2 regions of the Pseudomonas sp. GP01-A4 genome follow, and region 1 is predicted to be linked to the other one. Evidence: riboswitches for the same ligand, from Rfam matches in the RefSeq annotation. Region 1 holds a riboswitch; the other holds the start of a gene.

Evidence for each region. Region 1 has a riboswitch for cobalamin ahead of cobO (cob(I)yrinic acid a,c-diamide adenosyltransferase). Riboswitches for the same ligand answer to the same signal wherever they lie in the genome.
Region 2: another riboswitch for cobalamin. It lies ahead of cobW (cobalamin biosynthesis protein CobW); the one in region 1 lies ahead of cobO (cob(I)yrinic acid a,c-diamide adenosyltransferase).

Annotation. Positions count from the first base shown of each region.
Region 1 covers NZ_JBYSWF010000018.1:3,882-9,704, forward strand. The annotation lists gene bluB (5,6-dimethylbenzimidazole synthase) at 1-235, opposite strand, end outside; gene AC3WKX_RS12975 (cobyrinic acid a,c-diamide synthase CobB) at 232-1,623, opposite strand; gene cobO (cob(I)yrinic acid a,c-diamide adenosyltransferase) at 1,620-2,231, opposite strand; cobalamin riboswitch at 2,312-2,548, opposite strand; gene AC3WKX_RS12985 (PQQ-dependent sugar dehydrogenase) at 2,648-3,961, shown strand; gene AC3WKX_RS12990 (C40 family peptidase) at 4,095-4,637, opposite strand; gene AC3WKX_RS12995 (C40 family peptidase) at 4,782-5,411, opposite strand; gene hda (DnaA regulatory inactivator Hda) at 5,625-5,823, opposite strand, start outside.
Region 2 covers NZ_JBYSWF010000057.1:40,887-46,709, reverse strand. The annotation lists gene fabF (beta-ketoacyl-ACP synthase II) at 1-1,245, opposite strand, end outside; gene AC3WKX_RS26055 (winged helix-turn-helix transcriptional regulator) at 1,359-1,877, shown strand; cobalamin riboswitch at 1,874-2,075, shown strand; gene cobW (cobalamin biosynthesis protein CobW) at 2,169-3,230, shown strand; gene cobN (cobaltochelatase subunit CobN) at 3,234-5,823, shown strand, end outside.

The sequences.
Region 1 (5,823 bases):
CGCGTTCTTCTTCCACTAGCTGCTGGATCTGGCCGCGCAGGTTGCGGTCGCTGATGCGGATAAAACGCCAGGGCTGCATCAAGCCGACGCTCGGCGCCTGGTGCGCGGCTTGCAGCAGGCGATGGAGCAATTGCGGCGCCACGCTGCCACCGCTGAAGTGCCGCATGTCGCGGCGTTCGGCGATGGCACGGTAGACGGCTTCGCGGTCGGCTTCCGGAAAGGCGTTGTCAGTCATGGCCTCATCGCGGGCAAGCCCGCTCCCACAGTAGATTGCGTTTCAACTCGGTCAACTGTGGGAGCGGGCTTGCCTGCGATGGCAGTCTCAAGGCTTGGCGCAAACAAGGCAGCCACCGCCATCGGGTTGGACGGGAAGTAAAAGTGCACATAGGAAGCCGTCATCCGGCCCTGACGATAAACCGCCTCGGCACCGCGCCCGCCATTCGGGCTCAGGCCCCGGGCAATCGGCTGCCACTCGGTGCTGGTCAGCGAGTGATGGTAGGTGTGACCGCGCAAGAGGCCTTCGGGCAGTTCGACGTTTTGCAGGGCCAGTGCCGCCAGACGCTTTTGCATCACGGCGTCGCCCTGGAGCAGGCCGACCAGTTCGGCACGGGTGCCGTCGACATCGGTGAGTGAGTCCAGCAGATAGAGCATGCCGCCGCATTCGGCCAGCAGTGGCTTGCCAGCAGTGTGGTGGGCGCGGATGGCGTCGAGCATCGCGGTATTTTCCGACAGCGCCTGGTGATGCAATTCCGGATAACCGCCGGGCAGGTAGAGGCTGTCAGCTTCGGGCAATGCACGGTCACGAATCGGCGAGAAGAAGCGCAGCTCGGCGCCCATCGCTCGCAACAGGTCGAGGCTGGCGCCGTAGGTAAACGCGAAGGCTTCGTCGCGGGCCACGGCGATGCGCACGCCGGCCAGCAACGGTTGGGCCTCGATCACCTCGGGCGCAGCGAATTCCACCGGCGGTGGCAGCGCTACCTCACAGCTGCTGCCCAGGGCCTGGGCGGCGGCGTCGAGGCGCAAGTCGAGGTCGTTCAATTCGCTGGCCTGCACCAGGCCAAGGTGGCGGCTGGGCAATTCGATCCCGGTTTCCCGGGACAGTGCGCCGTACCAGCGCAGGCCTTCGGTCAGGCTGCCTTCAAGCAGTTGCGCATGGCGCAGCGTGCCGACGCGGTTGGCCAGCACGCCGGCAAACGGCAGGTCCGGCTGGTAACGCGCCAGGCCCAATGCCAGGGCACCGAAGGTCTGGGCCATGGCCGTGCCATCGATGACCGCCAGTACCGGCACGCCAAAATGCCGCGCCAGGTCGGCGCTGGACGGCGTGCCGTCGAACAGGCCCATCACGCCTTCGATCAGGATCAGGTCGGCTTCCCCCGCCGCTTCCCACAGCAATCGGCGACTTTCCTGCTCGCCGACCATCCACATGTCCAATTGATAGACCGGCGCACCACTGGCGCGCTCGTGGATCATCGGGTCGAGAAAGTCCGGGCCGCATTTGAACACTCGCACCTTGCGCCCCAGGTTGCGGTGCAAACGGGCGAGCGCGGCGGTGACGGTGGTTTTGCCCTGGCCGGACGCCGGTGCGGCGATCAGCACAGCAGGACAGTGACGGGGCTGATTCAAAGTTCGATGCCTTTCTGCGCCTTGATACCCGCCTGGAATGCATGCTTGAGCATGCCCATTTCAGTCACGGTGTCGGCCATTTCGATCAATTCGGGTTTCGCGCCACGGCCGGTGACCAGCACGTGTTGCATCGGGGGGCGGGCCTGCAGGTCGCTGAGTACCTGGTCCAGGTCGAGGTAGCCGTGCTTGAGGGCGATGTTCAGTTCATCCAGCACCACCAGGCCGATGGCCGGGTTCTGCAGCATTTCCCGGGAGACCGCCCAGGCGGCTTCGGCGGCCACGATGTCGCGGGCACGGTCCTGGGTTTCCCAGGTAAAACCTTCGCCCATCACGTGGAAGCGCACCTGCTCGGGGAAACGGCGGAAGAACAGTTCTTCGCCAGTGCTGTTGCGGCCCTTGATGAACTGCACCACGCCACACTGCATGCCGTGGCCCATGGCCCGGGCGAGCATGCCAAAGGCCGAGCTGCTCTTGCCTTTGCCATTGCCGGTAAGCACCAGCAGCAACCCGCACTCGTTCGGTGAATTGGCAATGCGCTCGTCAATCACGGCTTTTTTGCGCAGCATGCGCGCCAGGTGGCGTTCGTCACGATCGGGGGATTCAGTCATGGCAGCTCTCCGTTGGGGCTGGACAAAAACGGCGGGCAGGAAAAAGACACATACAGACAGCCAAGCATCGCCCACCGTGATGCTGTTGGATGGATCAGGCCGGTCTCCGGGCTCATGAGTGGCATTGGATGCCGAAGGTGCGCCTTCCCATATCGCGGGCGATACAGTGGCTTAAGGCACCGTCTTGACTCATTTACCGTTGCGGGGGCAGCGCCGGGATCGTGGCAGCACTGTAGAAAAATGCGCTCACTCACCGGCTTCCCTGTTTCACTCAGTCGGCGCGTACGCCACAGAGCACCTGAAACAAGCCGCGAAGGTTAGTGGGTTGGGGGTGGAGCGTCAATTAAAGCCGGACATGCGCGTGAACCATCGGGCCGCTGCGCGCCTCTACCGCTACAGGTATTAAGGAGAAAACCATGCACAAGACCCGACTTGCCCTACTGATCATGCTCGCCGGCACCCTCGCCGCCTGCGGCGAAAGCTCTACCCTGCAAGTGTCCGACGGCACCGGGCCCTCGCCCAAACTGCCGGAACCGAATAAAACCCTGATCCCCACGGTGAATATCGCCCCGGCCATCGGCTGGCCCGAAGGCACCAAGCCAACGGCGGCGGCAGGCACTCAAGTAGCGGCGTTTGCCGAAGGCCTGGACCATCCGCGCTGGCTGTATGTGCTGCCCAATGGCGATGTGCTGGTGGCAGAAACCAATGCGCCACCCAAGCCGGACGATTCCAAGGGTATTCGTGGCTGGGTGATGGAGAAAGTCATGGGCCGCGCCGGGGCCGCCGTGCCGAGCCCCAACCGCATCACCCTGCTGCGGGACGCCGACCACGACGGCATAGCCGAAACCCGCACGGTGTTCCTGGAGAACCTGAACTCGCCGTTCGGCATGACACTGGTGGGCAGCGACCTGTATGTGGCCGATTCGGACAAGCTGCTGCGCTTCCCCTATCAGCCAGGCGAAACCTCGATCAAGGAAGCCGGCACCACGGTGACCGACTTGCCGGGCGGCAGTATCAACCATCACTGGACCAAGAACGTGGTCGCCAGCCAGGACGGCAGCAAGTTGTACGTCAGCGTGGGCTCCAACAGCAACGTCGCGGAAAACGGCCTGGAAGCCGAACAAGGCCGCGCCGCGATCTGGGAAGTGGACCGTGCTACCGGCCAGCACCGTATCTTCGCCTCCGGCCTGCGCAACCCCAACGGCATGGCTTGGGAACCGCAAAGCGGCAGGCTGTGGACGGCGGTGAATGAGCGCGATGAAATCGGCAGCGACCTGGTGCCGGACTACATCACCTCGGTCAAGGATGGCGCCTTCTACGGTTGGCCATTCAGTTACTACGGGCAGCACGTGGATGTGCGGGTCACACCGCAGAACCTGGACCTGGTGGCCAAGGCGATTGCCCCGGATTATGCAGTCGGCCCGCACACAGCCTCGCTGGGACTGACCTTTGCTGATGGCAGCAAGTTACCGGCGCAATTCAGCAATGGCGCGTTTATCGGCCAGCATGGTTCGTGGAACCGCAAGCCACACAGTGGCTACAAGGTGATCTTCGTGCCGTTTGAAGGCGGCAAACCCAAAGGCCAGCCGGTGGATGTGCTGACCGGGTTCCTCAATAGCGATGAGAAAGCCATGGGCCGCCCGGTCGGCGTGGTGATCGACAAGCAGGGGGATTTGCTGGTGGCGGATGACGTGGGGAACAAGGTGTGGCGAGTGTCGGCGGCTAAATAGCCAGCTTCGCAAACACCGCAAAACAAATGTGGGAGCGGGCTTGCTCGCGAATGCAGTGTGTCAGTCAGCTTGTTGTCGACTGATCCACCGCATTCGCGAGCAAGCCCGCTCCCACATTTGGTTTCGTGTTTTCCTAGGGGTTTCGTGCCAGGTGCTCGGCTGGCAACACACGCTTGGCGCTCAGGTAGGCGTTTTGCCAATAGGCTTTGGACAGCGTGTCCAGCTTCACCGTACCGCCAGTTTGCGGCGCATGCACAAAGCGCCCTTCTCCCACGTAGATCCCGGCGTGGCTGACCTGCGAGCCGCCACCGGTGGCGAAGAAAATCAGGTCGCCGGTCTGCAGGTTGTTTTCGCTCACGTCCTGGGCGCGCATCACGATCAGCTCGCGGGTGGTACGTGGCAAGGAGATGCCCGCCGCGTCACGGTAGACGAAACCGATCAAGCCACTGCAATCAAACCCCGAGTCCGGCGTGTTGCCGCCCCAACGATAAGGCGTGCCGACCAGGCCCAGCGCACGAAAAAGCACGTCTTCGGCCGCAGGCGAGAAACTTTGGGTGGCATAGGTGTTGAACACCGGCTTGGGCTTGACGGCCACGGGAGCAGGCGGAGGACGACTTGCGCAGGCGCTGAGCAGCGCGGCGCAAACGAGAAGAATTAGGCGGGCCGAGGTCGACATGGGCAGAACAATCCTGATCTGGATGCGGCTTTCGCTGCCGAACGTTGAAAAACAGAACGCGCAAGCAAAGCTCGCGCGATCAATTTACAACAATGTCCAGGGATTCTAGCGCTTACACGTCAAACTTCAAGTATCACTTTAACTTTACTTGCTGGCGGTAACGGTAGTCGGGGCCATCGCCAGGGCGCGCTTGGCTTCGATAAAGGTTTTGCTCCAGTAGCTGTCACCCAGGTTGTCGACTCGCACACCACCGCTGCGGCGGCTGCTGGAGTGGATAAACTGGTTGTCGCCCAGGTAGATACCGGCGTGGCTGACACGACCACGGCCAGCCGTACTAAAGAAAAGCAGATCACCGGGCTTGAGGTTGTTCCGCGCGACCAACGGTGCATCCACGTTGATCATTTCGCGGGTGGAACGCGGCAGGTTCATGCCGGCTTCCTCGCGGAACAGGTAGCCGATGAAACCGCTGCAGTCGAAACCGGCTTCAGAGGTACCGCCGAAACGGTAACGGGTACCGATCAGGGACATGCCGCGTTCGAGAATGCTGTCGGCCAGAACGGGAAGCTGGTAAGGCTTGGCGCCGGCGAAGTCGGCGAGTTCTTTTTCAGTTGCGATCTCTTCCTGATAAACAGTGGAAGACTGCGACGCAACGAATTTTGCCTGGGACTGCTGTACTGGTTTTTGCTGCTCAGCCACGTTTTGAGTGTGGGTGGCGCAACCAAACAACAGGGTAACGAGTGCGAGAGGCACGAGGGGTGCGAAGCGATTTAGCATGGGCACGACCGTGGCTGATGTGTAAAGAAGCCGAGACTATGCCTTCTATCACATCGATTTGCAAATTCAATCGTGATCTATGTGACTTCTTGTTTGGACTATGACATCTAAGCCCTTAACACCCTATGCCAGCCATTTGCGTGGCCAAAACGGCCCAAACGCAGGTTTTCTGGCGCCTGTAATTTGCCGAAAGCCCCGGTTTTAAAGGGCTGGCTACCAGCCCAGGGTTTCTTTGAGGAAGGGAATAGTCAGCTTGCGTTGGGCTTGCAAGGAAGCCTGGTCGAGCTGTTCGAGCAAGTCGAACAATGCGCTCATGCTGCGTGTACCGCGAGTGAGAATAAAATGCCCGACTTCATCGGTCAGGTGCAACCCGCGGCGCGAAGCACGCAGTTGCAGGGCCCGCAGTTTGTCT
Region 2 (5,823 bases), on a different contig from region 1:
GCTGGCATTCACGCCGCCGAATCCAAACCCATTGGAAATAGCGTATTCAATCGGCAACGGCCGGGCTTGGCCCCGGACCATATCCAGCCCTTCGGCAGCGGGGTCCGGGTTGTCCAGGTTGAGGGTGGCCGGGGCAATCTGGTCGCGCAGGGCGAGCACGGTGAAGATCGCCTCGATCCCGCCCGCTGCGCCCAGCAAGTGGCCAGTCGCCGACTTCGTTGCGCTGATAGCCACACTGGAATCGGCTCCGAACAGCGTATTGATCGCTGCCAGTTCGCCGTTGTCGCCTACGGGGGTCGACGTGGCGTGGGCGTTCAAGTGCTGGATCTGTGCGGCGCTGATCCCTGCCTGCGCGATCGCCAGTTCCATTGCCCTGCGTGCACCCGAGCCATCTTCCGGGCCCGAGGTCATGTGATAGGCGTCGGCGCTGGTGCCGTAGCCCACCAGCTCTGCGATAGGCGTCGCCCCGCGAGCCAATGCATGCTCCAGTTCCTCGATCACCAACAGCCCGGCACCTTCGCCCATCACAAACCCGTCGCGGCCTTGATCAAACGGGCGGGAAGCCAATGCCGGCGTGTCGTTGTAATCGCTGGACAGCGCACGCGCCGCAGCAAAACCGCCGAGGCTGACCCGGTGGATACAGGCTTCGGCGCCGCCACACACGGCGATGTCGATTTCGCCGGCACGGATCATTCGCGCAGCATCACCAATCGCCTGTACGCCGGCGGCGCAGGCAGTGACGGGGGAGCCCAGCGGACCTTTCAGTTGATGCTGGATCGACACGTGCCCGGCCGCCATGTTGCCGAGGAATGACGGGATCGTGAACGGCGACAGGCGGCGAGGCCCTTTGCTGTCAGCCGTACGAACGGCCTCGGCAATCGCGGGAAAACCACCCACGCCGGAGGCGATGATTGTCGCGGTACGTTCCTGCTGCGAGGGCGTTTGCGGACTCCAACCCGCCTGGGCCAAGGCCTCTTGCGCGGCGGCCAGGGCAAACACGATGAACCGGTCCATCTTGCGTTGTTCCTTGGCCGGGATGACAGTGTCCGGGTCAAAGCCGGCTTCAGGGTCCTGGATGCGGTCCAACACTTGGCCGCCGATGCTGATTGCCAGGTCGCCGATCAATGCCTCGGGTAGCCTGCGAATCCCGGATTCACCGGCCAGCAGGCGCTTCCAGGTCTGTTCCACGCCGGTTGCCAGCGGTGTCACTGCACCCATGCCGGTCACAACAATTCGCTTACTCATGATCGCTTAGCTCCGCAAATTTCAGGTTGGTAGCAATGCATGGACGAAACTATCATTATGAAAGTAACATCCGATAGCTGAAATTTCTGTAGCCGCCCCACAGAGGAACTGCAATGCAACGTAAGTCGCTGGTGAATGCCGAATGCCCGGTAGCCCGTGGAGTGGAACGGGTAGGCGAGTGGTGGAGCATCCTGATCATGCGCGACGCGCTGCAAGGGTTGCGGCGTTTTGACGAGTTTTCCCAGAGCCTGGAAATCGCTCCGAATATGCTCACCCGCCGGCTCAACAGCCTGGTGGAAGCGGGGCTGCTGGAGCGCCGGCAATACAGCGAGCGGCCGCCCCGTTTCGAGTACGTACCGACGCCGGTTGGCGAGGATTTCCGGGTGGTGATCATGGCGTTCATCGGCTGGGGCAACCGCCATTTCGCCAACGAAGGTGAAAGTCTGCAATTGGTCGACCGGAAAACCCGGCGCCCGGTGGAAGTGGCGGTGGTGGACGCCGACGGTGCGCGTGTGTCCGTCGAGCAATGCAGCGTCCAGGCCGGGCCGGCGGCGAGCGAAGGCATGCTGGAGCGCCTGGCGCTGCTTAGTGCCAAACGCTCGGACATTGACCCGTCCCCGCGCACTGCGTAGCCTTGCACCTTCGAGGTTCTTCGGCCCAGGCCGAAGCTAAGAAGGGAACGCGGTCAATGCCGCGGCTGCCCCCGCAACTGTAAAGGGTTTATCTGACTGCCACGCCACTGCCTGAACAAGGCGGGAAGGCGCAGCCAGCGCCGGCATCACCGCCGGCAAGCCCCAAGCCAGGAGACCTGCCTCGCAACCGATTTTCTACTTCAACCGGGCGGGGTGATCCGGTGGCGAATTCTGCTTCTGCGCACCTGCGCAGGGCCACTCGTCCCGTATGCCCGCCCCAAAGGGCATCCGATGAAAACACTGGCCAAACTCCCCGTCACCATCGTTACCGGCTTCCTCGGCTCGGGCAAGACCACCTTGCTGCGCCACATGCTGGATAACGCCCAGGGGCGCCGCATCGCGGTGATCGTCAACGAGTTCGGCGAGCTGGGCATTGACGGTGAAATCCTCAAGCAATGCTCCATCGGCTGTACCGAAGAAGAGGCGAACGGCCGCGTCTACGAATTGGCCAATGGCTGCCTGTGCTGCACGGTCCAGGAAGAGTTCTTCCCGGTGATGCGCGAACTGGTGGCCCGTCGCGGCGACCTCGACCATATCCTCATCGAAACCTCGGGCCTGGCCCTGCCAAAACCCTTGGTCCAGGCGTTTCAGTGGCCGGAAATCCGCAGTGCCTGCACCGTTGACGCCGTGATCACCGTGGTCGACAGCCCAGCCGTGGCCGCCGGCACGTTCGCCGCCTTCCCGGACCAGGTTGACGCCCAGCGCAAGCTCGACCCGAACCTGGACCACGAATCCCCCCTGCACGAGCTGTTCGCTGACCAATTGGCCAGCGCCGACCTGGTGATCCTCAACAAGTCCGACCTGATCAGCCCTGAAGACCTGGCCCGTGTGCGCCTGGAAGTGGCAGAAGAACTGCCGCCGGCGGTCAAAATCATCGAAGCCAGCAGCGGTCGCCTGCCGCTGGACGTATTGATCGGCCTGGGCGCGGGCTCGGAAGAACACATCGATGGCCGCCACAGCCATCACGATCATCACCACGAAGGTGAAGACGACCACGACCACGATGCCTTCGACTCCATCTCCATCGAACTGCCCCAGGCCGACGAAAGCCTGCTGCTGGACGCCCTGACCCAACTGGTGGTCAAGCACGGCATCCTGCGGGTCAAGGGCTTCGCGGCGATTCCGAACAAGCCGATGCGCCTGCTGATCCAGGGCGTGGGCACGCGTTTCGACAAGCACTTCGACCGCGCCTGGCGCGCCGATGAGCCGCGCGCCACGCACCTGGTGCTGATCGGCCAGGAACTCGACGCCGCGTTGCTCGAAGCGCAACTGCGCGCTGCCCTCAGCGTTTAAACCATGCATCTGCTCAGGACCCAGCCCGGCGGTTTCGTTTCGGATGACAACATCGCCGACCTTGGGCAAACCCCCGCCGAGTTGGTGATCCTGTGCAGCGGTGATTCCAGCCTGGCGCTGCTGGCCGAAGCGGCCCAGCAGTTGCCCGAGGATTACCCGAGCCTGCGCCTGGCGAACCCGATGCAGGTGCAGAACCATGCTTCGGTCGACCTGTATGTCGATGAAGTGCTGCGCCACGCCAAGGTCATCCTGATTTCGCTGCACGGCGGCATCGGTTATTGGCGCTACGGTATCGAGCGCCTGGTGGAGTTGGCCGAGCGCGGCGTGCAGCTGATCCTGGTGCCGGGGGATGATCGCCCGGACCCGGAACTCAGTGGCCTCAGCACCGTGGGCGCCGAGGAACGTGACCGGCTCTGGCACTTCCTGCGCCAGGGTGGTTTGGGGAATGCGCTGGATTTCTATCGTTGCCTGGCCGCCGGCTACCTTGGCCGCGATTACGCCTGGAGCGAGCCGCAAACCCTGCCGCGCACGGCGATTTATCACCCGCATAAAGCCAATGCCCGTCTCAACGATTGGCAGGCTGACTGGCAAGCTGATTTTCCCGTGGCGGCGGTGCTGTTCTACCGCTCCCATTTGCAGGCGGCCAACACCGGCTTTATCGATGTTTTTTGCCAGCGCTTGCAGGCCGCGGGTCTCAACCCGCTGCCGATGGCGGTGGCCAGTTTGAAAGAGCCCGGCTGCCTGACCGTGGTCGAGGATTTGCTGGACGAAGTGCACGCCTCGGTGATTCTGAACACCACCGGTTTTGCCCAGTCCAGCCCTGAAGCGCCGCACCTGCGGCCGTTTCGCCGCAATATCCCGGTGATCCAGGCGATTTGCGCCCAGGACAACGAGCCCGGCTGGCAGGCCAGCGAGCAAGGCCTCGGCCCACGGGACCTGGCGATGCACATCGCGTTGCCGGAACTGGACGGGCGCATCATCAGCCGGCCCATCAGCTTCAAGGACCTGGCCTGGCGCAGTGAGCGCAGCCAGTCCGATGTGGTGTGCTATCGCGCACAGCCGGAGCGCATGGATTTTGTCGCCGAACTGGCGCGGCGCTGGGTCGAACTGGCGAGGGTGCCGAATGGCGAAAAGCGTATCGCGCTGATCCTCGCCAACTACCCGACCCGGGACGGACGTATCGGCAACGGCGTGGGTCTCGACACCCCAGCCGCCGCGCTGAATATCCTGCGGGCACTGAAAATCCAAGGTTATCCGCTGCCGGACGAGCTGCCGGAAAGCGGAACGGCACTGATCCAGGCGCTCTTGGGCGGCGTCAGCAACGACCTGGACAGCCTCGACTTGCGTCCGTGTCATCAGAGCCTGGCGCTGGATGACTACGAGGCGATGTTCAACCGCTTGCCCGAGTCCAATCGCCAGGCCGTGTTGGCACGCTGGGGTACACCTCATAGCGATCCGATGTTCCGCGACGGCCGCATGATGATCGCGGGCCTGCGTTTGGGCCTGACCTTCGTCGGCATCCAGCCGGCCCGGGGTTACCAGGTGGACGCGAGTGCGGTCTATCACGACCCGGACCTGGTGCCGCCCCATGGCTACCTGGCGTTCTACTTCTGGTTGCGCCACACCTACGGCGCCCACGGCGTGATCCACGTTGGCAAGCACGGCAACCTGGAATGGCTGCCGGGCAAGGGCGTCGGGCTTTCCGAGAACTGCTGGCCCGACGCACTACTGGGGCCGCTGCCGAATATCTACCCGTTTATCGTCAATGACCCGGGCGAGGGCGCCCAGGCCAAGCGCCGCACCCAGGCCGTGATCATCGACCACCTGATGCCGCCGCTGACCCGCGCCGAAACCTATGGGCCGCTGCGCGACCTGGAGTTGCTGGCTGACGAGTATTACGAGGCACAACTGCTCGACCCACGGCGTGCCCGCGAGCTGCAAAAGGACATCCTCAAGCTGGTGCGCGAAACCCGCATCGACCAGGAACTGGCCCTGGACGAAAACCTCGACAGCGACGCCGATGCGGCGATCTGGCTGCCGCGCCTGGACACCTACCTGTGTGACTTGAAGGAGTCGCAGATTCGCGATGGCCTGCACATTTTCGGCGAGTCACCCGAGGGCCGCTTGCGCATCGACACCTTGCTGGCGTTGTTGCGTATTCCGCGTGGCGATGGGCGGGGGCCGCAATCGAGCCTGCTGCGGGTATTGGCCAAGGCCTTCGACCTGGGCTTCGATCCGCTGGACTGCGCCCTGGCCGAGCCGTGGACGGGGCGCCGGCCAGTGGTGTTGCAGAAGATCGACACGCAGTTGTGGCGCACCGCCGGCGACACCCGTGAACGCCTGGAGCTGTATGCCGCGCGCTTGATCGAGCAGGCGCTGGAAGGTGCCGTGGAGCAGCTTGAAGAGCCCGGCTGGGAAGACGTCAAGGCGGTGATCGAGAGCTTGCGCATCGTCGTCGCGCCACGCCTGGATGCCTGCGGCCCGGCGGAAATGCGCGGGTTGCTGGATGCCTTGAGCGGGCGCTTCGTCCCGGCCGGGCCCAGCGGCGCGCCGAGCCGGGGCCGTCTGGACGTGTTGCCTACCGGTCGTAACT